DNA from 3 places in the Pseudarthrobacter sp. S9 genome. Region 2 is predicted to be linked to each of the others. Evidence: predicted binding sites of a transcription regulator. Region 2 holds the regulator's gene; each other region holds the start of a gene.
What was found. Region 2 encodes LexA, which represses DNA repair genes until DNA is damaged. Its sites were predicted from a motif close to TCGAACANNTGTTCGA; they were not measured.
Positions count from the first base shown of each region.

Region 1: the regulator LexA is predicted to act here: its motif matches at 3,710-3,725, upstream of ACQCSY_RS19310 (DUF6504 family protein).
Region 3: the regulator LexA is predicted to act here: its motif matches at 4,020-4,035, upstream of ACQCSY_RS24645 (LexA family protein).

Region 1 covers NZ_CP189576.1:4,000,125-4,007,302, reverse strand. The annotation lists gene ACQCSY_RS19315 (DNA polymerase III subunit alpha) at 1-3,272, opposite strand, end outside; gene ACQCSY_RS19310 (DUF6504 family protein) at 3,269-3,616, opposite strand; gene ACQCSY_RS19305 (hypothetical protein) at 3,807-4,193, shown strand; gene ACQCSY_RS19300 (chorismate mutase) at 4,204-4,530, opposite strand; gene ACQCSY_RS19295 (VOC family protein) at 4,545-4,967, shown strand; gene ACQCSY_RS19290 (SOS response-associated peptidase) at 5,010-5,759, opposite strand; gene ACQCSY_RS19285 (mycoredoxin) at 5,889-6,146, shown strand; gene ACQCSY_RS19280 (S-(hydroxymethyl)mycothiol dehydrogenase) at 6,303-7,178, shown strand, end outside.
Region 2 covers NZ_CP189576.1:500,085-507,262, reverse strand. The annotation lists gene ACQCSY_RS02385 (ATP-dependent DNA helicase) at 1-1,822, shown strand, start outside; gene lexA (transcriptional repressor LexA) at 1,819-2,568, opposite strand; gene ACQCSY_RS02375 (LysM peptidoglycan-binding domain-containing protein) at 2,923-3,339, shown strand; gene ACQCSY_RS02370 (histidinol-phosphate transaminase) at 3,441-4,559, shown strand; gene hisB (imidazoleglycerol-phosphate dehydratase HisB) at 4,644-5,270, shown strand; gene hisH (imidazole glycerol phosphate synthase subunit HisH) at 5,267-6,031, shown strand; gene ACQCSY_RS02355 (hypothetical protein) at 6,032-6,190, shown strand; gene priA (bifunctional 1-(5-phosphoribosyl)-5-((5-phosphoribosylamino)methylideneamino)imidazole-4-carboxamide isomerase/phosphoribosylanthranilate isomerase PriA) at 6,246-6,992, shown strand; gene ACQCSY_RS02345 (SseB family protein) at 7,006-7,178, shown strand, end outside.
Region 3 covers NZ_CP189579.1:11,777-18,954, forward strand. The annotation lists gene ACQCSY_RS24630 (HNH endonuclease) at 504-1,700, shown strand; gene ACQCSY_RS24635 (DNA-binding protein) at 2,187-2,807, opposite strand; gene ACQCSY_RS24640 (helicase associated domain-containing protein) at 3,029-3,679, shown strand; gene ACQCSY_RS24645 (LexA family protein) at 4,050-4,481, shown strand; gene ACQCSY_RS24650 (Y-family DNA polymerase) at 4,510-5,670, shown strand; gene ACQCSY_RS24655 (transposase) at 5,686-5,979, shown strand; gene ACQCSY_RS24660 (IS3 family transposase) at 5,997-6,893, shown strand; partial or broken gene ACQCSY_RS24665 (DUF4113 domain-containing protein) at 6,939-7,094, shown strand; gene ACQCSY_RS24670 (hypothetical protein) at 7,149-7,178, shown strand, end outside.

The DNA of each region.
Region 1 (7,178 bases), 1.1 Mb from region 2:
GCCTGTTCCTGGGCCTCGTGGAAGAAGACCGAATCCACGCAGCCCGTGCCGTCGTCGACGCTGATGAACACCACCCGGCGGCCGCCCCGCATGGGCGGCGTCTGGGTGGCAACCCGGACCCCGGCCACCAGCACTTCCGTGCCGTTGCGCAGCCCCAGCAACTTGTCCGCCGTAGTGACGCCGAGCCTGTCCAGCAAGGGACGGTGGCTGGTCATCAGGTGTTCACTGACGTCCACGGCCATCAGATCCAGCTCCGCCCGGACGTTGTCCACCATGCTGGGCGCGGGCAGCACAGCCAACAGGTTCTTCAACTCGATGTCTCCCAGCGGCAAGGACAGCTGGCCCTCGATGACCTCCACGCCCTTCCGCTGCGGGCGGTGTTGCAGGTCCTGCAGGTGCTGGACCAGGTCAGCACGGTTGGCGGCCCCACCGGAGGCCCGGTGCAGGGAATCGAAGGCGCCCAGCTGGGCCAGCCGCTTCAGGCTCGGCCTGCTCAGCCGGGACCGTGCCCGCAGGTCCGCCAGGGAGTCATAGGGCTGGCCTGCCACAATCCTCTTCAGCTCGGCGCCGGACAGCCCGTAGATGCCGTTCAGGCTCAGCCGGATGCCCAGTTTGCCCCGGCCCGGGCCGACGTCGACCCGTTCCACCCGGTACTCCGCCTGGCTCCGGTTGATATCGAGGGGAAGGATGGGGATCCCCAGCCGCCTCGCCTCGGCCACCAGCAGTCGTTTGGGATACATGCCGGGATCGTGCTCCCACAGCCCGGCCAGGAACGCTTCCGGATGGTGCGTCTTCAGCCAGGCCGACTGGTACGTGGGCACGGCGAAGGCCGCCCCGTGGGCCTTGCAGAACCCGAAGCTGCCGAAGGCCTTCAGCGTGACCCAGACTTTGTCCACCACCTCCGGACTGTACTTCCTGGCCCGGGCTTCCTTCCGGAAGAACTCCTCCACCTTTCCTTCCAGCACCTCGTTGCCCAGCGCCCGGCGGAATTCATCGGCCCGCGCCAGCCCGCACCCGGTCATGACATCGAAGGTCTTCAGGATCTGCTCATGGAAGACCGTCACCCCGTGCGTCTCCTTGAGTACCGGTTTGAGGTCCGGGTGCGGGTACACCTCAGGGGCGAAACCGTGCCGGTGTTCCAGGAAGGGCCGGACCATGTCTGATTTCATCGGACCCGGCCGGAACAGCGAGATGTCGATGATGAGGTCGTTGAATTCCCGCGGCGCCATCTTGCCGATCAGTTCGCGCTGGCCCGGGGATTCGATCTGGAAGCAGCCCAGGGTGTGCGTGCTGCGGATCAGCTCATAGGTGGGTTCGTCATCCAGCGGGACGGCGTTGAGATCGATCTGTCCGTCCTCGGCGATGTAGTCCGGCCCCTTGCCGTCCGGGCCGGCCGGATGCGCGCCTGCCGCGACGACCTCGGCCTTGGACGGATGCAGGCGGATGACTTCCCGGACGGCGAAGGCCATGGCGCTCTGCATCCGGACCCCCAGCACATCGAGTTTGAGCATCCCCATGGGATCCATGTCGTGCTTGTCGAACTGGCTCATGGGCAGCCCCAGGCCGCTGGGCTGGACGGGGGTGCGGTCCAGCAGCGTGGCATCGCCCAGGATGACGCCGCACGGGTGCATGGAGATGTGACGGGGCAGCCGGTCCAGCCGCTCCGTGAGGTCCACCAGCAGGTCCAGCTGCTGGTTTTCGGTGAAGTCGCGCTGCTCCACCCTTCCCGCGAATTCCCGCAGCTCCGGCTTCTCCACCAGTGCCTCACGGAAATTCCGGGCCGAGAACCGCCACAGTTGTTTGGCGATTTCGCCGATCTCCCCGTCATCCATGCCCAGTGCCATGCCGGCATCACGCACGGCACCGCGAGCGCGGTAGCCGTTCTGCATGCTCATCAGCGTGACGCGTTCGGCTCCGAAGCGCTCAAAGATCTTCCGGTAGACGTTGTGCCGTTCGGCGCTTTCGACGTCGATGTCGATATCCGGCAGAGTGGCACGGTCGCGGGAGAGGAAGCGTTCGAAGATGAGGTCGTGCTGGAGCGGGTTCACCTGGCTGACGTCGATCAGGTAGTTGACCAGGCTGGAGGCGCCGGAGCCGCGGGCCGCGGCCCGGACGCCCATGTCCAGGATCATCCGTGAGACCTCGGCGACGGTCAGGAAGTAGGACGCGAAGCCCAGGGAATCGATGATCCGCAGCTCGTGCCCCAGCCGGGCGCGCAGCTCCTGGGCGGGCTTGCCGGAGATCCCCGGGAACCGGCGGCCGATCCCGGCCTCACAACGCAGGGTCAGTTCCCCGAGGGGATCCCCGGCAATGCCGATCACGGACGCCTCCGGGACCACGGGCTGCTTCCAGCCCATGTCTGTGACAGGATCCATCCGGCAGCGGTCCGCGAGCGCCTCGGTCTGGGCCAGCAGCCGTTTGAGGTCCGCGGTGCCGTACCCGGCGGCGTGGATGATCTCCTTGCCCAGCTGTAGCATCCGGGCGGCCGACTTGAGCCAGCCCTGCCCGTTGGGCTGGAGCAGCGGGGCGGCGGAGAGTTCGGGGAGCGATTTCAGGGTCCGGGCGGAGTCCAGCACGTCCGCCGTGGCCGCGCCGTCCTCGGCGACATACCGGACGGCGTTGCTCAGTACGGCGGGCACCCCGTGTTCCGCGGCGAGTTTGAGCATGCGCACGGCATGGGCGGTGCTCAGCGGTTCACCGGGCGGGCTGAGCTGGGATACCACCTCCGCGGCCAGTGTCCCCGCCGGCATGGCGTCGAGCCAGCGTTTGAACAGGGTGCGGGGGCGCAGGTACCGCCGGCCGCCCATGGCACGTCCGACGTCGGAGTCCGGGCCGAGCAGCACTGTCAGCACCGGCTGCAGGGTTTCCGGGTGCAGCGTGCGGGAAGCCAGCTCCGCCCGGGTGACGGCCACCTGCACCGCACCCCCGGCCTTACCCGTGGTGCGGGCATGGGCGTCGGAAATCAGCCGGCACAGCGCCCGGTAGCCGGCGCCGTTGTTGCCTCCGTGGGCCAGGACGACGACGCGTCCCCCGAGCTGGGTGCGGTGGTCGCCGTCGTCGTCAAAGACCGCAAGGTCCACCCCGACGATCGGGTCCAGCCCGGCCGCCATGCACGCCTTCAGGTGCTTAACCGTCCCGTACAGACCGTCACGGTCCGTGCAGGCCAGTGCGGTGGCGCCGTCGGCTGCGGCGGCGGCCGCCAGTTCATCCGGCCAGGAGACCCCGTAGTGGGCGCTGAAGGCGGTGGAAACATGGAGATGGGTGAAGCTCATGCTGTTTTGGGCTTCCGGAGGGGCTGTAGGGCGTCGTGGATCCGTAGCAGCCGCCACCGGCCGCTGGCGACATGCCGCGACAGGTCAAGGGTGAGCGTGTCTTCCGGGCTTCCGCCGGGAGGATGCACTTCGGCCGGACGTACTTGGACACGCCAGATCTCGTGGTCCACCAGGCCGGGGCCGCTCCCGAGCGGGGCCCGGCTTTCCTCCGCCCACCACTGGCGGCGCTCGTACCAGCGGACCGGCTCAGCACAGACGGTGTAGCGGCGGCCGGCCCAGTCAAGCTTCAGGGGCTGGCCTGAGGGCGTGCAGACGACGTCGACAGACTCGCTGAACATGCCCATAATGCCTCCCTGACAACCCGACCGCGGTGTTTCTTGGCACAGCTCAATCAGGCCCACAGCGGAACCCCAATACAGCCAGGCCAAAATCGATATTCGAACATATCTTCGAATAAATTCAGTCTACGGGGTGGCTGGGACAAAACCTAGATCAGGGGTGGACGGACGGGAGCGCGGGGGGCAGGATTGAGCCATGAGTTCCCATAACGCACTCCTCAAGCACGTAAGCATCGCCGCCAAGGACTCCGTCCTGGTGGCGAAGTTCGATATAGACGGAAACATTCCGGGCTCGGGGGCCTATGTGGTGGGGCTTGTGGCGGCGACTCCGGACCATTCCCACCAGCGCAGGATGGGGATCGAGTTCATGAACGGCGAGGCCGTGTCCTTCTACTGCTTCAGCCATGACGGCACCGAGGAGAACTTCGACCTCAAGGGCGTCGAGCATTCGGGCAACACCATCACCGGCCACTTCCCCATCGGCACGGTGATGGGGCTACCCAAGGGCCACCTCATGACGGCCTTCAGCGATGCCGACGGCCGGGACTACCAGGCCAACGTGCCGGTGGAAGAAGCCCTCTAGACGCCGGGCCTCAGCTGCTGGCTTTGTAGACTTCCAGTTCCAGCGTGATGAAGGCATCCACCATGGCGCGGTAGGTCTTCTCGACGATGTCGGCGTCGATGTCCTTCTTCTCCGCCGTGGCGCGGACATGCTCGATGACGCGCTCCACCCGCCCGGGGGCCCGCACCTGGGCGCTGTCCTCCTTGAGGGTCCCGGCGATCCGGATCAGGCGCTCACGACGTCCGATCAGCATGACAATCTGCTCATCCACCTCGTCGACGGCCACACGCACGGCGGCGAGCTGCTCCCTGTCGGCCTGGGCATTTTTGTCGTCTCCGTGATTTGTGGACATGTGCATGACAGTATCTAAAGATGCAGCCACGAGTCGACTTAATTACCTTGGGTGTCCGCAGCGTCGAGGCGTCCCGCAGTTTCTACGTTGACGGCCTTGGATGGCGCGTCAACCGTGAATTTCCCGGTGAGGTGGTCTTCATCCAGGCCAATCACGGGCTCATCCTCTCTCTCTGGGACGCCTCCCAGATGCAGGGCGAAGCGGGCACCGACAGCCCCGCCGGCATCCCCTGCATCACCCTGAGCCACAACCTGGGCAGCACTGCGGAAGTCGACTGGGTGATGGCGGAGGCCGAGGCGGCCGGCGCCACCATCGTGGCGGCAGCCAAAACGCAGCCCTGGGGCGGCTACACGGGCTACTTCGCCGATCCAGACGGTTACCGCTGGGAAGTCGGCTTCAACCCCACCTGGGCGGTCGCCGCCGACGGCAACGTCACCCTGTAGCGGCCGCCTCCCCCAGCCGCCAACCGGTCCCCGCGGCGGCACCTAGAACAGGCTCCCCACCGGCCTGATCAGCTCGGCGGAATCGTTTTTCACGTTCCCGACGGCGGTGCCGACGGCGTCGACCGTCCAGCCCTCGGCGACGTCGTGTGCCCCGGACCGGACCAGACCCACCAGGGCGGCGGCGTCATCGGCGTGCGGATCCAGCCAGGCCTGCATGGTGCCCCGGTCCATGGGCAACGGGACGCGGTCATGCAGGGCGGTCAGCTCCGCGAGCATGCCGCCCGCGTAGCCTTCGGGCGGCGAGTCCGTGGTCAGGATCGACGTCGAGAGCATCCAGCGCCCCGGGTCTCCCTCCGCCTTGGACGGGTCCTTCCACCATTCGTAAAGGCCGGCGAACACCATCGGAAGACCGTCCGTCGGGTGCACATAGTAGGGCTGCTTGCTACGGCCCTCTCCGGCCTTCCATTCGTAATAGCCGTCCGCAGGGACCGCGCAGCGCCGGGACCGCACGGCCTTCCGGAACGCGGGCTTCTCCAGCACGCTCTCGCTGCGTGCGTTGATCATTTTGGGACCGATCCCCGGATCCTTCGCCCAGGACGGTACCAGGCCCCAGCGCGCCACGTGCAGCTGGCGGACGGCGCTTCCGTCCATCAGCCGTTCCAGCAGGATCGGCACGTCCGCCGTCGGGGCCACATTCCAGGACGGCGGGATCAAGATCTCGTCCTCGAGCCCGGCGTCGAACTCGGCCAGAAGGTCCCCCACGGCCCGGGCCATCACGTAGCGTCCACACATGCCCCCAGCATGCCACCGCAGCCATCCCGTGTCATCCGGCCGGGCAGCCCTGCGGGAATAGTGCCCTGCGCGGTACGGTTATTGAAAATGACATCCGACTTTTTAATCCCCTGCACTGAGGAGAACTTCGTGGACTTCACCCCCGGATCCGGCACCATCACCATGTTTTCGACCACCTGGTGCGGTTACTGCAACCGCCTGAAGAAGCAGCTCGACGCCCAGGGCATCGGTTACACCGAGATCAACATCGAAGAAGTCGAAGGCACCGCCGATCTAGTGGAGAAGCTCAACGGAGGCAACCGCACCGTCCCCACCGTGCTGTTCCCGGACGGCACCGCGGCTACGAACCCCTCCGCCGCCGAGGTCAAAAGCCGGCTCGCCGCCTAGCGCTGTGTAGCCCGGACACCCCTTGGGGCAATAATCGCAACCCGTTGTATATAGCGCAACAAGTTCTGGAATTTGGTCCCCGCTGTGTGATAGACAGATCAGAGTCACAACCAGCAGTGACCCATTTCACGCACTTGTACCCAAGGGAGCTTTTCCGTGGTCCATAAAGTCAAAGGGGCAGTAGCCCGCTCCAAAGGGGCACCCGTCACGGTGGAGACCATCCTGGTCCCGGAGCCGGGACCCGGCGAGGCACTGGTGGACATCCTCACCAGCGGCGTCTGCCACACCGATCTGCACTACAAACTAGGTGCCATCAACGACGACTTCCCGTTCCTGTTGGGCCATGAGGCGACCGGCGTCGTCAGCGCCGTGGGCCCCGACGTCACCGACGTGGGCCCCGGGGACCGCGTGGTACTGAACTGGCGGGCCGTCTGCGGCGAATGCCGGGCCTGCCGCCGCGGCCAGGCGCAGTACTGCTTCAACACGCACAACGCCACCCAGAAGATGACGCTCGAGGACGGCACCGAACTCACGGCCGCCCTGGGCATCGGCGCCTTCGCCGAGAAGACCCTCGTGGCCGCCGGCCAGTGCACCAAGGTGGATCCGGACGCGGACCCCGCCGCGATCGGGTTGCTCGGTTGCGGCGTCATGGCCGGCCTCGGCGCCGCCATCAACACCGGCGGCGTCAAGCGCGGCGATTCCGTCGCCGTGATCGGCTGCGGCGGAGTGGGCACGGCGGCGATCGCCGGCTCCGCGCTCGCCGGCGCCACCACCGTCATCGCGGTCGACATCGACGCCAAGAAGCTGGAACGCGCCAGGGAACTCGGCGCCACCCACACCGTGGACTCCTCCGCCGTCGACCCTGTCGAGAAGATCCGGGAACTGACCGGCGGCTTCGGCGCCGACGTCGTGATCGACGCCGTCGGACGACCCGAAACATACAAGCAGGCCTTCTACGCCCGCGACCTCGCCGGCACGGTGGTGCTCGTGGGTGTTCCCAGCCCCGAGATGACGCTGGAACTGCCGCTGCTG
Region 2 (7,178 bases):
GCCCACCCTGGTCTCCACCGCCACCCTGGCCCTGCAGACCCAGATCGTGGGCCGGGACCTTCCCCGGCTGCTCAAGACCATCACCCCTGCCCTGGATCGGCCCGTCAAGGTGGCCCTCGTGAAGGGCCGCTCCAACTACGTCTGCCGCCACAAGCTTGAGGGCGGCTTCCCGTCCGAAGAGCCTTCCGAGGGTCAGCTCTTCTCCCTCGGCGAGGACACGAGCGTTCCGCACTTCGCGGCGGCCATGGGCGGCCCGTCGTCCCAGCTGGGCAAGGAAGTCGTCCGACTGCGCGAATGGGCGCAGGACACGGTAACGGGGGACCGCGACGAGCTCATGCCCGGCGTGACGGACCGGGCCTGGCGCCAGGTCTCGGTCACGTCCATGGAGTGCCTCGGCGCGCAGAAATGCCCCCTCGCGGCCGAATGCTTTAGTGAACTGGCCCGGCAGAACGCCGCCGACGCCGACGTCGTCGTCACCAACCACGCCATGCTGGCCGTCAGCGCGTTCGAAGGCCTCGCCGTGCTGCCCGAATACGACGTCGTCGTGGTGGATGAGGCACACGAGCTCCAGGACCGCGTCACGGGCGCCGTATCCGGCCAGCTCTCCGTGGCAATGGTGCATGTCGCAGCCTCCGGCGCCCGCAAGCACACCGGCATCACCGTGGACGCGCTCAACAACGCGGCGTCCAATCTGGAACTTGCCATTGCAGGCGTCCCCAGCGGGCTCATGCCCAACGGGCTCAACAGCGAACAGCTGGACTGCGTCGACCAGTTGCGCGATGCCTGCCGTGCGGCCCTCTCAGATTCCAAGGGCGACAGCGCCAACACGGCCGACGGCGGACGCCAGCTCGCGCGGTCGCGCCTGATGGTCATCCTGGAACTCTGCGAACGACTCCTGGCGGCCCGTGAAAACCGCGAAGTGGTGTGGTTCTCCCGCAACAGCACCTTCGACCCGCAGCAGGGCTACTCCCAGCCGGACGAGACGGCACCGGCACTGATCAACGTGGCGCCGCTCAGCGTGGCCGGGCGGCTTCGCGAGGGACTGTTCGCGGACCACACCGTCATCCTGACCTCTGCCACCCTGGCGATCGGCTCGGCCTTCGAACCGGCCGCCGGAGGCCTCGGCCTGGTCGGGCCCGGCGCCCCGAGCTGGACCGGTGTCGACGTCGGATCCCCCTTTGACTATCCCAAACAGGGCATCCTCTATGTCGCCCAGCACCTGCCCAAGCCCGGCCGGGGTACCTCGCCGGAAGCCCTCGATGAGCTCGAGAGGCTGATCCGCGCCTCCAATGGCGGGGCACTGTGCCTCTTCTCCTCCCGGCGCGCCGCAGAGGACGCCGCCGAAGCGATGCGGCCGCGGCTGGACCTGAGCATCCTGTGCCAGGGTGATTCCACCATGACGGCGCTTGTGCGGCAGTTTGCCGATGAGCCCGATACCTGCCTGTTCGGCACCATGTCCCTCTGGCAGGGCGTCGACGTCCCCGGGGGCTCCTGCCGGCTCGTCGTCATCGACAGGATTCCCTTCCCCCGCCCGGACGATCCGCTGATGACGGCCCGTTCACGGGCCGTGGCCCAGGCCGGCGGCAACGGCTTCATGTCAGTGTCTGCGACCCACGCCGCTGTCCGGCTGGCCCAGGGCGCAGGGCGTCTGATCCGCACGACCACCGACAAGGGCGTGGTGGCGGTGCTGGATTCGCGGCTGTCCACGGAACGCTACGGAGGCTTCCTCCGCGCCGCGCTGCCGCCGTTCTGGCCGACCACCGATCGGGCGATCGCCCTCGCGGCGCTGGAGCGACTCGCCGGCGAGTCGGCTAAGGGTTAAAGGGAGCGCAGGACCGAGACGACCTTGCCCATGATGACGGCGTGGTCGCCGAGGATGGGCTCGTACTGGGTGTTCTGCGGCAGCAGCCAGGTGTGGCCGTCCCGCTGCCGGAATGTCTTCACCGTGGCTTCGTCGTCCAGCAGCGCGGCAACAATCTCCCCGTTGACGGCGTCACTTTGCCGGCGGACCACCACCCAGTCGCCGTCGCAGATCGCGGCGTCGATCATCGAATCGCCGGCCACCTTCAGCATGAAGAGTTCGCCGTGGCCCACCAGCTGGCGCGGCAGCGGCATGACATCCTCCACCACCTGGTCGGCCAGGATGGGCCCGCCGGCGGCGATGCGTCCGACGAACGGAACCATCGCGGTGTCCATGGCGCTGGCGAGCTCCGAGACGGACAGCCCGCCGACAGCCCGCAGGCCGCTGGATTTCTCCACGCCGGAAATCATGGTGGCCCCCTCATCCAGGGTCAGCGGCATGAGCACTTCCATGGCACGCGGACGCTTGGGATCGCGCCGGAGGTAGCCGAGCTTCTCGAGCTGCGAGAGCTGGTGGGTGACGCTGGAGAGGCTGGCGAGTCCAACGGTGTCGCCGATCTCGCGCATGGACGGCGGGTAGCCGTTGTCAGTCACGGACCGCTGGATGGTTTCCAGGATCTTCTTCTGCCGGACGGTGAGGCTCTTGGGGGCCCGGGCTGTCTGCGGGCTCCGCGAGGCGGCCCTGCCGCCGGTGGCTTGTGCTGCCATGTTCGCCAACGCCTTTCCGTTCCGCCCGGCCGCCGTGGTTGCTGTTGCCGGGAACTTCCGGCCTGAAATGTCAGACCCTGCTGATCAACTACTACTGACGAAGTGCAGAAGTGGTTGTTCCGTGACTCAAACGTAGGCCAGCCGCACAACTTTTTCAAACATTTGTTCTAGCGAGTCTCGACAACGTTCGTCACTAAGTGCTAAAACAGAACAAGCAAAGTTCGAATATGTGTTCTAGTCGAGTTTTTTCGATCGGGGCACTAGTTTCGGTTCTATGTTCGAAGGTTCGGTCGGTTGGCGGCAGGCACGTGGAGTACGCCGGGCGGCACATCATGGTCCAGGAGGGCTCAGTTCATGTCAGCATCAAGCGCGTTTCACGACACTTTCGGCTACCACGGTTCTTCCAATGGCAGTTCTTCCGACGGCAGGGCCGCGGCTGCATCGTCGCGTGCCAAGCAGGCGCCGCTCCGGCTCACCCGGCGCGGCAGGTTCGTTTTCTTCGGGATTCCGCTGATCCTGCTGGCGGCGCTCATCCTCTCGTTCAGCGGTTTCCTCAATGCCCCCGCCAAGGCAGCGGAGTCCGCCTCCGAGCTCTCGCCGACCCCCACCGTGTCCGTGACCGTGCAGTCCGGGGAGTCCCTGTGGGCCATTGCCGGGGACGTGGCACCGGAGCGCGATCCCCGGGACGTCGTCGCCGACATCGTCCAGCTGAACAACCTGGATGCCGCGCGCGTCATGCCGGGCCAGCAGCTCTTCGTCCCGTCCAAGTAGATTCGATGTTCCGTGCGGGAAGCGGCACGCCGCGGCCTGCCACCACGGGCCCGAGGCGTCACAGTTTCAGGGCCTGCAGCCCTCTCACTTAAACTGTTGAAGTGACTGACCAGTTAGAGCGCCTCAACCGACTGCCCCTCCGGACCAATCTGCGCGGCCTGCGCCCGTATGGGGCGCCCCAACTGGACGTCCCCATCCTGCTGAACGTCAACGAGAACACCCATGGTGTCCCGGCCGACGTCCGGGCAGCCATCTCCGAAGCAGTCACGGCCGCGGCCGCCGGACTGAACCGGTATCCGGACCGCGAGTTCACGGAACTGCGGGAAGCGCTGGCCGAGTACCTCGGCCACGGACTGGGTCCAGATAACATCTGGGCTGCCAATGGCTCCAACGAGGTGCTCCAGCAGATCCTCCAGGCCTTCGGCGGTCCGGGCCGCACGGCTCTGGGGTTCCCTCCCACGTATTCGATGTACCCGCTGCTGGCTGCCGGTACGGTTACGGAGTACATCGTCGGGGTGCGCACGGAGGACTACGGGCTCAGCGCGGAATCGGCGGCACGCCAGGTCTGCGTACTGCAGCCCAACATCGTCTTCCTGTGCTCCCCGAACAACCCCACCGGCACCGGCCTGGGGCTCGAAGTCGTGGAGGCCGTCTACGCGGCCGGCGAAGCCAGCCAGACCATCGTGATCGTCGACGAGGCCTACCACGAGTTCGCCCACGACGGCACGCCCAGCGCGCTCACACTGCTGCCAGGCCGGGAGCGGCTCATCGTCTCGCGCACCATGAGCAAGGCGTTCGCCCTCGCCGGCGCGCGGCTGGGATACATGGCCGCTGCGCCGGAGGTCACCGACGCCCTGCGCCTGGTCCGCCTCCCGTACCACCTCTCAGCCATCACCCAGGCAACAGCCCTGGCCGCCCTGCACCACCGGGAGGCGCTCATGGCCGACGTCGAGGACATCAAGCGCCAGCGGGACCGGATCGTTTCCGAACTGCAGCGGATGGGCCTCAATCCGGCCGCCTCGGATTCGAACTATGTCTTCTTCGGCGGCCTCGAGAACCCGCACCGGGTGTGGCAGGATCTGCTGGACGCCGGAGTGCTCATCCGCGACGTCGGCATTCCGGGCCACCTGCGGGTCACGGCCGGCACTGAGACGGAAACCACAGCCTTCCTCGAGGCCCTCGAACGCATCCTGACCAGCCACGCCACGCTGCAGGCCTAGACTTAAGGCGGAGCCAGAGCGCCCCGCCAGACTGCCCAGCACCCTGCCTTCTTCAACTTGCCTTCATCCAAAGGACACACCCACATGAGCCACACCGGACCAACCGCTGCCGAGGGCCGGACCGCACGCATGGAACGGACCACCAGCGAGTCCTCCGTTCTGGTCGAGATCAACCTGGACGGTACCGGTGTTTCGGACATCAGCACCTCGGTTCCCTTCTACGACCACATGCTGACGGCGCTGAGCAAGCACTCCCTGATCGACATGACGGTCAAGGCAACCGGCGACACCCACATCGATGCCCACCACACGGTGGAAGACGTCGCTATCACGTTCGGCGAGGTGCTGCGCACCGCCCTCGGCAACAAGGCCGGCATCCGCCGGTTCGGCGAAGCGACGGTTCCGCTGGATGAAGCCCTCGCGCACGCCGTCGTCGACGTCTCGGGCCGCCCGTACCTGGTCCACGGGGGAGAACCCGCGGGCCAGGAATACCACCTGATCGGCGGCCACTTCACTGGCTCCCTGACCCGCCACGTCTTCGAGGCCATCACCCTGCACGCCGGCATCTGCCTGCACATGAACGTTACCGCCGGACGGGACCCCCACCACATTGTGGAGGCGCAGTTCAAGGCCTTCGCCCGCGCCCTGCGTGCGGCCGTGGAGCCGGATCCCCGCGTCGAGGGCATTCCGTCTACCAAGGGCGCGCTGTGACCGGCAAAGTGCTCCAGGACGGGGCCATCATCGACCCCGCGGCCGGGACCAAACCGGCGTCGCCCGAGGGCAAACCCACCGTCACGGTGCTGGACTACGGCTCCGGGAATATCCGCTCCGCCGTCCGCGCCCTGGAGCGTGCCGGAGCAGAGGTCATCCTCAGCGCCAAGCCGGAGGACGTGCTCAACGCTGACGGCCTCGTAGTCCCGGGTGTCGGCGCCTTCGAAACGGTAATGCGTGAGCTCAAAGCCGTCGACGCCGTGCGCATGATCGGGCGCCGCGTCGCCGGCGGCCGGCCCGTGCTCGGAATCTGCGTCGGTCTGCAGGTCCTGTTCGAGGCCGGCGTCGAACACGGCACCGAAGCCGAAGGCATGGGGGAGTGGCCCGGCAAGGTGGAGCTGCTGCCTGCCGACGTCGTCCCGCACATGGGCTGGAACACGGTGACCGTCCCGGCCGGGTCCAGGCTGTTCGCCGGCGTCGAGAACGAGCGCTTCTACTTCGTGCACTCCTACGGCGTCCAGCGCTGGGACTTCGACGTCATCCAGCCGCGCATGGCGGCGCCGCTTGTCACGTGGTCCGAGCACGGCGCACCCTTCATCGCGGCCGTGGAAAACGGCCCGCTGTGCGCCACCCAGTTCCACCCGGAAAAGTCCGGCGACGCCGGAGCGCGCCTGCTGCGCAACTGGGTGGACAGCCTGCGCCCCATTGCCAAGACCGGCGGAGCCGATTCCGCCGGAACCACGCCGGAACAGACCGCCTAGATGTGGTCCATAGTCCTCATGGGCCTAGCCGGCCTGCTGATCGGCGGGGCGCTGTCCTTCCGGCAGCAGAAGAGCCCGCGCTGGGTCCAGATCGTGTTCTACATCCTGGCCGGAATGTCGCTGCTGGCCGCCTACCTCCTGACGCTGCCGTCCGCCTGACGGCCCCGCAGCGTTCCTGACCACCCGCCGCCACACCGAAGCTGAGGATCCCACGATGACCACCGAAACCCCGCTGCCCGTGCTCGAGCTGCTGCCCGCCGTCGACGTCGTGAACGGCCAGGCCGTCCGCCTCGTCCAGGGCGAAGCCGGCAGCGAGACCAGCTACGGCACGCCGCTGGAAGCCGCACTCAACTGGCAGGAGCAGGGGGCGGAATGGGTCCACCTGGTGGACCTCGACGCCGCGTTCGGCCGCGGCTCCAACGCCGAGCTGCTGCGGGAAGTGGTGGGACGGCTGGACATCAAGGTGGAGCTCTCCGGTGGCCTCCGCGACGACGAATCCCTCGAAAAGGCCCTGGACCTCGGCGTCGCCCGGGTGAACCTGGGCACGGCGGCGCTGGAGAACCCGGAGTGGACCGGCCGTGTCATCGAGCGCTTCGGCGACAAGATCGCCGTCGGACTGGACGTCCGCGGCACCACCCTCGCCGGCCGTGGCTGGACCAAGGAAGGCGGGGACCTCTGGGACGTCCTGGCCCGCCTCGAGGAGGCCGGCTGCGCCCGCTACGTCGTCACCGATGTGACCAAGGACGGCACGCTCCAAGGCCCCAACGTCGAGCTCCTGCGCCAGATGGTCGAGAAGACCGGCAAGCCCGTCGTCGCCTCCGGCGGCATCTCCAGCCTTGAAGACCTCAAGGTGCTGCGCTCCCTCGTGCCGCTGGGCGTCGAGGGCGCGATAGTCGGCAAGGCCCTCTACCACGGCAACTTCACGCTGCCCGAGGCCCTCGACGTCGCCGGCCGCCGCTAGGGTCTCCGCAGCCATGAAGCACCCGTCGGCAGGCAACGACACAGCAGGCGACGACACAGGAGGGCGCACCGCCACCCCGGTGCGGCAGCTTCCCGGGCACATCGCGGCGGCCCTGGCCGGCGCCGGCGGGGCGACCGACTCCGCCGGCCGGCCCTGGGCAGGCCGCAGCCTGTCCGGAGATGACGC
Region 3 (7,178 bases), on a different replicon from region 2:
GCTGGCAAGCTCGCTTGCTCGGCGGCCGACGGAGGCCTGTCTACCGCAGGCAAGGGGAAGGAAATTCCTGGAGGAAAACAGCGACGAAGGAGCGCCGGAGGGACATTTCCTGCACCGCAGGCCCCGACGAAGGAGGGGCTATACGGGCTGGAGCGGACGCCTAGAATCCGCAGGACAGCAACACAAAAACGTCGCAGACGTAGACAGGGCCAGGGTCACCGGAGCCCTGCGACGGCGAACCTGGACCCAACAGCCGGCCGCGCCAGCGGACGCCCACTTCGGGTCATTGGCCTGAAGCGTAACGGAAACCTGTGCGAGCCCTGCTGGCATGCTCGTGGTTCAACGGGGGCGTTGCTATTGCCTCGGCGGCTCCGGGACAGCCGTTTGGCTTGGCATCGCCCGGGATAGCGTTCGGTATAACCGTCATGGCTGGCGGCTATCCTAGCGCTGACAGGCATCACCTGTGCGGCGGGTTCGTCGGCACTGGAAGACGGGACGACGACATGCCACGCACAAGGGTTTTCGCCGGCAATAGCTGCGAGATTTGCGGGCGAACTATCCCCGCGAATGGCACAAGCGTCGCGCAGCAGCGTAAGGCCCGATTTTGTTCGATGACCTGCCGTCGCGCCGCATCGACCTCCCGCGAGCTGACCTGTGAACAGTGCAGCAAGGCCTTCAGCGCGGCCGCCACTCGGGAACGTGCCCGTTTCTGCTCAGTTGCATGCCGCGCCGCGGCCGGGCGCAGGGACGTCACCTGCGAGCACTGCGGCAAATCGACCAGCTTCAAAGCCAACCGGGCGAAGCGTCAACGCTTCTGCAACCGAACCTGTATGTTCGCCGCGTTGGGCTGCTCCATTTGCTCCAAAATCCGCCCCGTGGATAGGCAGGCGGCCGGAGACAAGTTTTGTTCGGACGATTGCGCGGTGACGGCTCACCTTGAGGAACAGGCGGCCCAAACCGGGCAAATCTTCGCCGTGTGCAGCGGATGCAAGAGGATACGCCCAGGCGATGACTTCACGAAAGAAAAAACCAACCGCAACGGTCTCGCCAACGAGTGCAAAGACTGCGCCCGCGGCTATTACGAGCAAAACAAGGACAGGTACCGGCTGCGGCGCTACGTCTCCCGAGCAGCGCCGGGAGGCATCGTCGTTGAGTTCACGCCGGCCCAGAAGGCGGCACGCTTCTCGCTTTGGGGCAGACGCTGCTGGATGTGCGGAATCGAAGGCGCCACACAGGAAGACCACGTCAAGCCCATAGTCAAAGGAGGTTCCCACTGTTTGTCCAACCTGAGACCCATCTGTCGTTCCTGTAACTCATCAAAGGGCGGCCGCTGGCCTCTGGCCCCGGACAAGCTCCGCGCAAAATTCCGTCACCCCAACCCACGGACCGGAAAGGACCAGGAGATTCCTCGCAAGCCTCGCGTCGAATGGACCTGCCCCCAGTGCAACTCCACATTGATGATCAGGGCTCACCAGGCAGATTCCATAAAACACTGCTCCAAGAAGTGCAGCACTGAAGCCCGCCGGACACGCTACGTGGTCAAGAAGTGCCTCAACCCGCTGTGTCGAAAACGCTTTGAGCTCCCCGATCGCAAAGGGCCGAGCGAACGGAAATTCTGTTCTATCGAGTGTGCCTGGATTGCTCGGGACCGGCCGGCCCACTGGGGCGGCATAGCCGACGGCCAGCTCCGGCTGTTCTAGCCGCCGAGTCTCGGTGGATGAATGAGGTTAGTCCGTCCCGAATCAAGATGCACGCTGCGGTGTCTGGCGGGAAGGTGCTGTCCCAGGGGGTTCTGCTGGTACTGGCCGTGCTCTTTTCGCGGTTGCTTTGGGTTCGCTGGTGCTGGTCGGCGTTGATCTTGCCATCCGACAGGCCAGCCCCTCGGCGATATATTCATGGTGGGGTCCCCTGCGCGTTAAGGCGAAAAGCCGGCACGATGTGCCGGCTCTTTCTGTTTACCTCGGAAAAAGGAAATCCGGGGTGCAGCTTCGATGCTGCAGGGGCGCTGCGGGAGTTCCCCGCGGCGGAAGCGCAGCCGCCACGGTAGCAGCGGCAGGCCGGCCGACGGCTGGCGGGCCTGCCCGGCACCGGTCTACGAGTCCTGCCCGAACAGTGCCGTGAAAACGGGCCCGGTAAGAGGTCGTCGAGGCCGCCAGGGCTGTCAGGTAGAACCCTTCCGCGCCAGTTTAGAGCTGGGGGCCGCCGCCACTGGTTCGCTTCGCCCGGTCATTCTTGTCCGGGGTCTCCGGCACGATGCGCTGCAGGAGCGCGTCGTGCGCCTTTTGGAGCGTCTCTGCCCGGGCCTCGGCCGCGGCCACCCTGGCCGCCGCTTCGGCTGCGGTGTTGCTGGCCTGCTGTTCGGCTGTACGTGCCTGCTCCAGCTGCGCCTTCATCGCCGCGGCCTGGGTATCGAGCGCGGTGACCCGGGCAGTGAGCTCGGTGACGGCCGCGTCCTTTTCGGCGCCTACTTTGTCCAGGTCAATGACGAGTTCGGAGATCTCCAGTCCCAGGTCCTTCTTCTCCTGCGCCCAGACCGCTTCCGCGGCAGCGTGCCGCTCATCCGCCACAGTGGACGCTTCGGCCCAGCATGCCCCGGCCAGGCGCGCGGCCTGTTCCAGCACCGTTGCCGGCGTCGCGGCGAGACGGCCTCCCGCGGCGTGCTTCTCCTCGACCCACTCCTTCAGGTATCGGGTGGCGTCGGCGTTGCTCACACCCGCCGCTGCCCGCACCGTCGAGACGGTAGGCCGGCGCTCCGCGCTGATCTGCTCCGCAGCAGCAAACACACGGTCTTTCACACTCAACGCCACGGCGACAACCTCAGTAGTAGTAGTAGTAGTAGTAGTAGTAGTAAGAAAACTACTACTCCTACTACTTTATGGCAATACCGCCGCCGAATTCGCTGTATGCATCGGCTCTCTCCGCTCCGCCGGGAGCTCCGGGGCCGGCGGCCGCCCGGGCTGCGATGCGGCGGTGGCCGCCACGTCGCTGGCCTGCCTGGCGGGGTGGTCGTGGCAGGATGGGCTCCATCATGGACAGGCGGGTACGGCGCGCTCCGGACGCGGAATGGGTGTTGATGTACCGGCTCGGACTGAGCCGGCAACGCATCGCTGACCTCGTACGCGCCGAACCGGCCACCGTCGGGTATCACCTGGTCATCGCCCGCCGCCAGGACCCGGGACTCGAACCCGCGCACCGGGCCGCCACGGTCACCAGAACCGGCCCCTCCCCCGCGGACGTTGCCCGCATGGGCGAGATCATCGCCTGGATTACGGCCGAGGGCCGGCTCCTCCGCGACCGCTCCGAGGACAAGAGCGAACGGTCGATGGCCCGGTGGCTGTCCGATCGCCGGCGCGAAGCAGCCGACGGCACCTTGTCCCCGGCCTACCGGGACGGCCTCGCCCGCGTCCCCGATTGGGCCGGGAACCACAGGGCCGCAGCGGACGAGGCCCGGTGGCATGACCGCCTCGCCCAGCTCGTTGACTACCGGGCCGAGGGCAACGACTGGCCCCGCCACCACCACTACGCCTCAGAACGGGAACACACCCTCGGGGTGTGGATCCACACCCAGCGATACAAACACCGCCGAGGCGACCTCGCCCCCGAGAAGGTCAGGCTCCTGGACGATGCCGTCCCCGGGTGGCAGACCGGCAGGACGCGGGGCCGCCCGCCCCGCACGTAAACGAGGGTTTTGCGCCGTGCCGGCAGACGCACCCCCTGAATGTTCTGCCCGGCCCCGATAGACTCGTTAAGGCTCTCCAGTCCCCCCAGCTTGGAGAGCCGGGAGCCTCCACGCTTGAGTCCATGATTCGCGCGGAGGCTTCCTCATACCCCCCACAAAGGCCCGCGGCTGGACATCCGGTCACCACAGCGGCGCCGTTTCGCCGGGTTGTGCCCATTGGGGTCAGGTGGAGCCCTCCGCACAGCTCAAAGCTGTCCCCACTGGCGTGCAACCCGGCCCCTGCCGGAGGCCGATCCCACCGGTCGATAGGTCTTCTGTCGGTGCTTAGCAGTATGCTTATTCGAAGATATATTCGAATAAAAGGTGTGTTGTGGGCGTTCTTGTTGGTCCCCGCGTGATAGATGCGGGTGCATCGTTGTTGTCGGTGCTGATCTCTCCGGTCGCTGTCGCGGCCGGGTATCCCTCGCCCGCGCAGGACTACTTCGACGGGCGGATCGATTTGAATGAGCACCTGATCAAGGACGTCACGTCCACCTACGTGGTGCGGGTGTCCGGGGACTCCATGACCGGCGCCGGGATCAGCGACGGCGATGAACTGATCGTCAACCGCGCCCTGGAACCGGTGGACGGGTCCGTGGTCATCGCCGTCCTGGACGGTGAACTGACCATCAAACGGCTCCGGATCACGGCCACCGGGGTCGTGCTGCAGGCAGAGAACCCCGCGTACCCGGACATCCGGGTACCGTCCTTATCCGATCTGGTGGTGTGGGGCATTGCCACCCGATGCCTGCACCACCTTTAAGGCCCGGGCTGTGTCTAAGACGGGTCTCATGCGGCAGCTGCCGCAGATCGCGCACGTGGATGTGAACTGCTTCTACGCCTCGGCCGAGCGGGCCTTCGACCCGGCCCTGGAGGGCCGTCCCGTCATCGTGCTCTCGAATAACGACGGCTGCGCCGTCACCCGCTCCCCCGAAGCTAAAGCCCTCGGTATCGCCATGGGTGAGCCGTGGTTCAAACTCGCCCCGCGCGCCAAGGAATGGGGACTCGTTGCCCTCTCCAGCAACTACGAGCTCTACGGCGACATCAGCGCCCGCGTGATGGAACTTCTCGGCCGCTACTCGGCCTGGCTTGAGGTCTACAGCATCGACGAGGCGTTCCTCGGCGTCAAAGGCACCCCGGACGAACTCCTGGCCCTGGGCCGGACCATGAAAACAGCCGTGCGGCGCAACGTCGGCGTGCCCGTCTGCGTCGGCATCGCGCCCACGAAGACGCTGGCGAAACTGGCGAATAAATGGGCCAAGAACAACCCAGGCTTCGATGGGGTCTGCCACTGGGACTCCGTGCCCGCCGCGGACAGGGAAGGGCTGATGCGCCGCCTGTCGGTCATAGAGATCTGGGGTGTCGCCACGCGGCTGACCAAACGCCTCAACGCCCTCGGAATCCATTCCATCCTTGACCTGGCCCGAGCCGATGCGGTCATGATCCGGGACCGCTTCTCCGTCGTCATGATGCGCACCGTCCTGGAACTGCAGGGCACCCCGTGCATCCCAATGGAAGAAGAACGGATCGGCCGGGACCAGCTCATCTTCTCCCGCTCCTTCGCCACCCCCATCACCACCGCGGCCGGGATCCGGCAGGTCATGAGCGTCTACGGCCAGCAAGCATCGGCCCGGCTGGCCAAACACGGGCTCCAGGCCAAAGTCCTCACCGCGTTCGCCGGCACCTCACACTTCAACCCCAACGACACCTCCTACCCCTCCGTCTGCGTGCCGCTCCCCATGCCCACTGCCGATCCGGTTCTGCTGACCAAGGCCGCCCATGCATTACTCCCCCGCATCGTGGAGGGCATCCGGTACGCCAGGGCCGGGATCATGGTCACCGACCTGCGACCCAGCGGCAACCAGGCACCCCTGTCCCTGTTCGAAAACCCGCACGAGGAACGCCACATCGGAACCCTTGCGGCCGTATGGTTTTGTGAGACAGCTTGTTAGGAGCCCTTCTTCACAATGACCGACCGTAAGATGTATAGCCAGAAGTACAAGGACGACGCCGTGGAGCTCGTGATTTCCTCGGGCCGTCCGATCGCCCAGGTCGCGCCGGATATCGGCGTGAACGAGGGCACTCTGGGGACCTGGGTGCGCAAATACCGTGAGGACCATCCCGATCGGTTCCTCACCGAGGAGAAGGCAGCCGTGCCGTGGGAAGAGCACCAGAAAGCGCTGGCCGAGAACGCGAAGCTGAAGCAGGAAATTGAGTTCCTGGGAAAAGTCAGCGCCTTCTTTGCAGCGAAGCAACGGTAGAGGATTTCTACGAGTTCATCGAAGCAGAGAAGGCGAACCATCCCGTCGCCTGGCTATGCCGGACCCTGAAGGTCTCCCGGGCCTCGTTCTACCGGTGGCGCAACCCTGCGGGCCCGTCCCCGCGGGCCGTGCGGCACCAGACGCTGGTGGAAGCTGTGGCCGGAAAGTTCAACGACGCCAAGGGCAAGGCCGGCAGGGACCAGCTGACCCGGATGCTCAACGCGGACGGGATCAGCGTTTCCCAACCCACCGTCGGGGCCATCATGCGCGAGCAGGGCCTGCGCGCCGTACGGACTCGGGCGTGGAAGAAGACCACCGAGCAGGACCCGCAGGCGAAGACCGCCCATATCGGGAACCACATGCTCGACGAGAACGGCAAGCGGGACTTCTCCTCCGAGGTGCCCGGCACGCGGCTGTGCGGGGACATCACGTACCTGAAGACCGGCGAGGGCTGGCTGTATCTGGCCACCGTGATCGATCTGTGCACCGGCATGGTCATCGGCTGGAACATGGACCGCCACATGCGCACCGAACTGTGCACCGGGGCGCTGGCCATGGCCCGCGATCACGGCTACCTGCACGCGGACGGGGCGGTGTTCCATTCAGACCGCGGCACCCAGTACACCTCTGCCGAATTCCAGGGCTGGTGCGCCGGGAACAACGTCACCCAGTCCATGGGCAAGGTCGGCGTGTGCTGGGACAACGCCGTCGCCGAAAATTTCTTCTCGCATCTGAAGACCGAGTTCTACCACCACCACAGCTTCACCAGCCGGCTCGCCGCCCGCACCTCGGTCATGGACTATATCGAGTCCTGGTACAACCGCAAACGGCCCAACGCCCGAGCAGGCCACCGACCGCCGGCGGCAGCCCTCACAGCCCACCAGATCCGCGACCAGGAATCCCTGGCAGCGTAACCGAAATAAAACGATGAAACTGTCTCAGAAACTTGACGTGCGCACCTCCTCGAAGACGTGACCCGCCGCTACGGGCGGGGCTCCATCGGCTTGGGCCACGGCGGCATCCGCGGCGGCCCGGACTGGACCATGAAACGCGACATGCTCTCCCCCCGCTACACCACCCACTGGGACGAACTCCCCCTCGTCAAAGCCGCCTAAACCCACACCCCTCCACGACAGCATTAGCCCCCGGCACCACGGAAGAACGAACTGATGACGATCACCCCAGAAGCCCCTACCCTC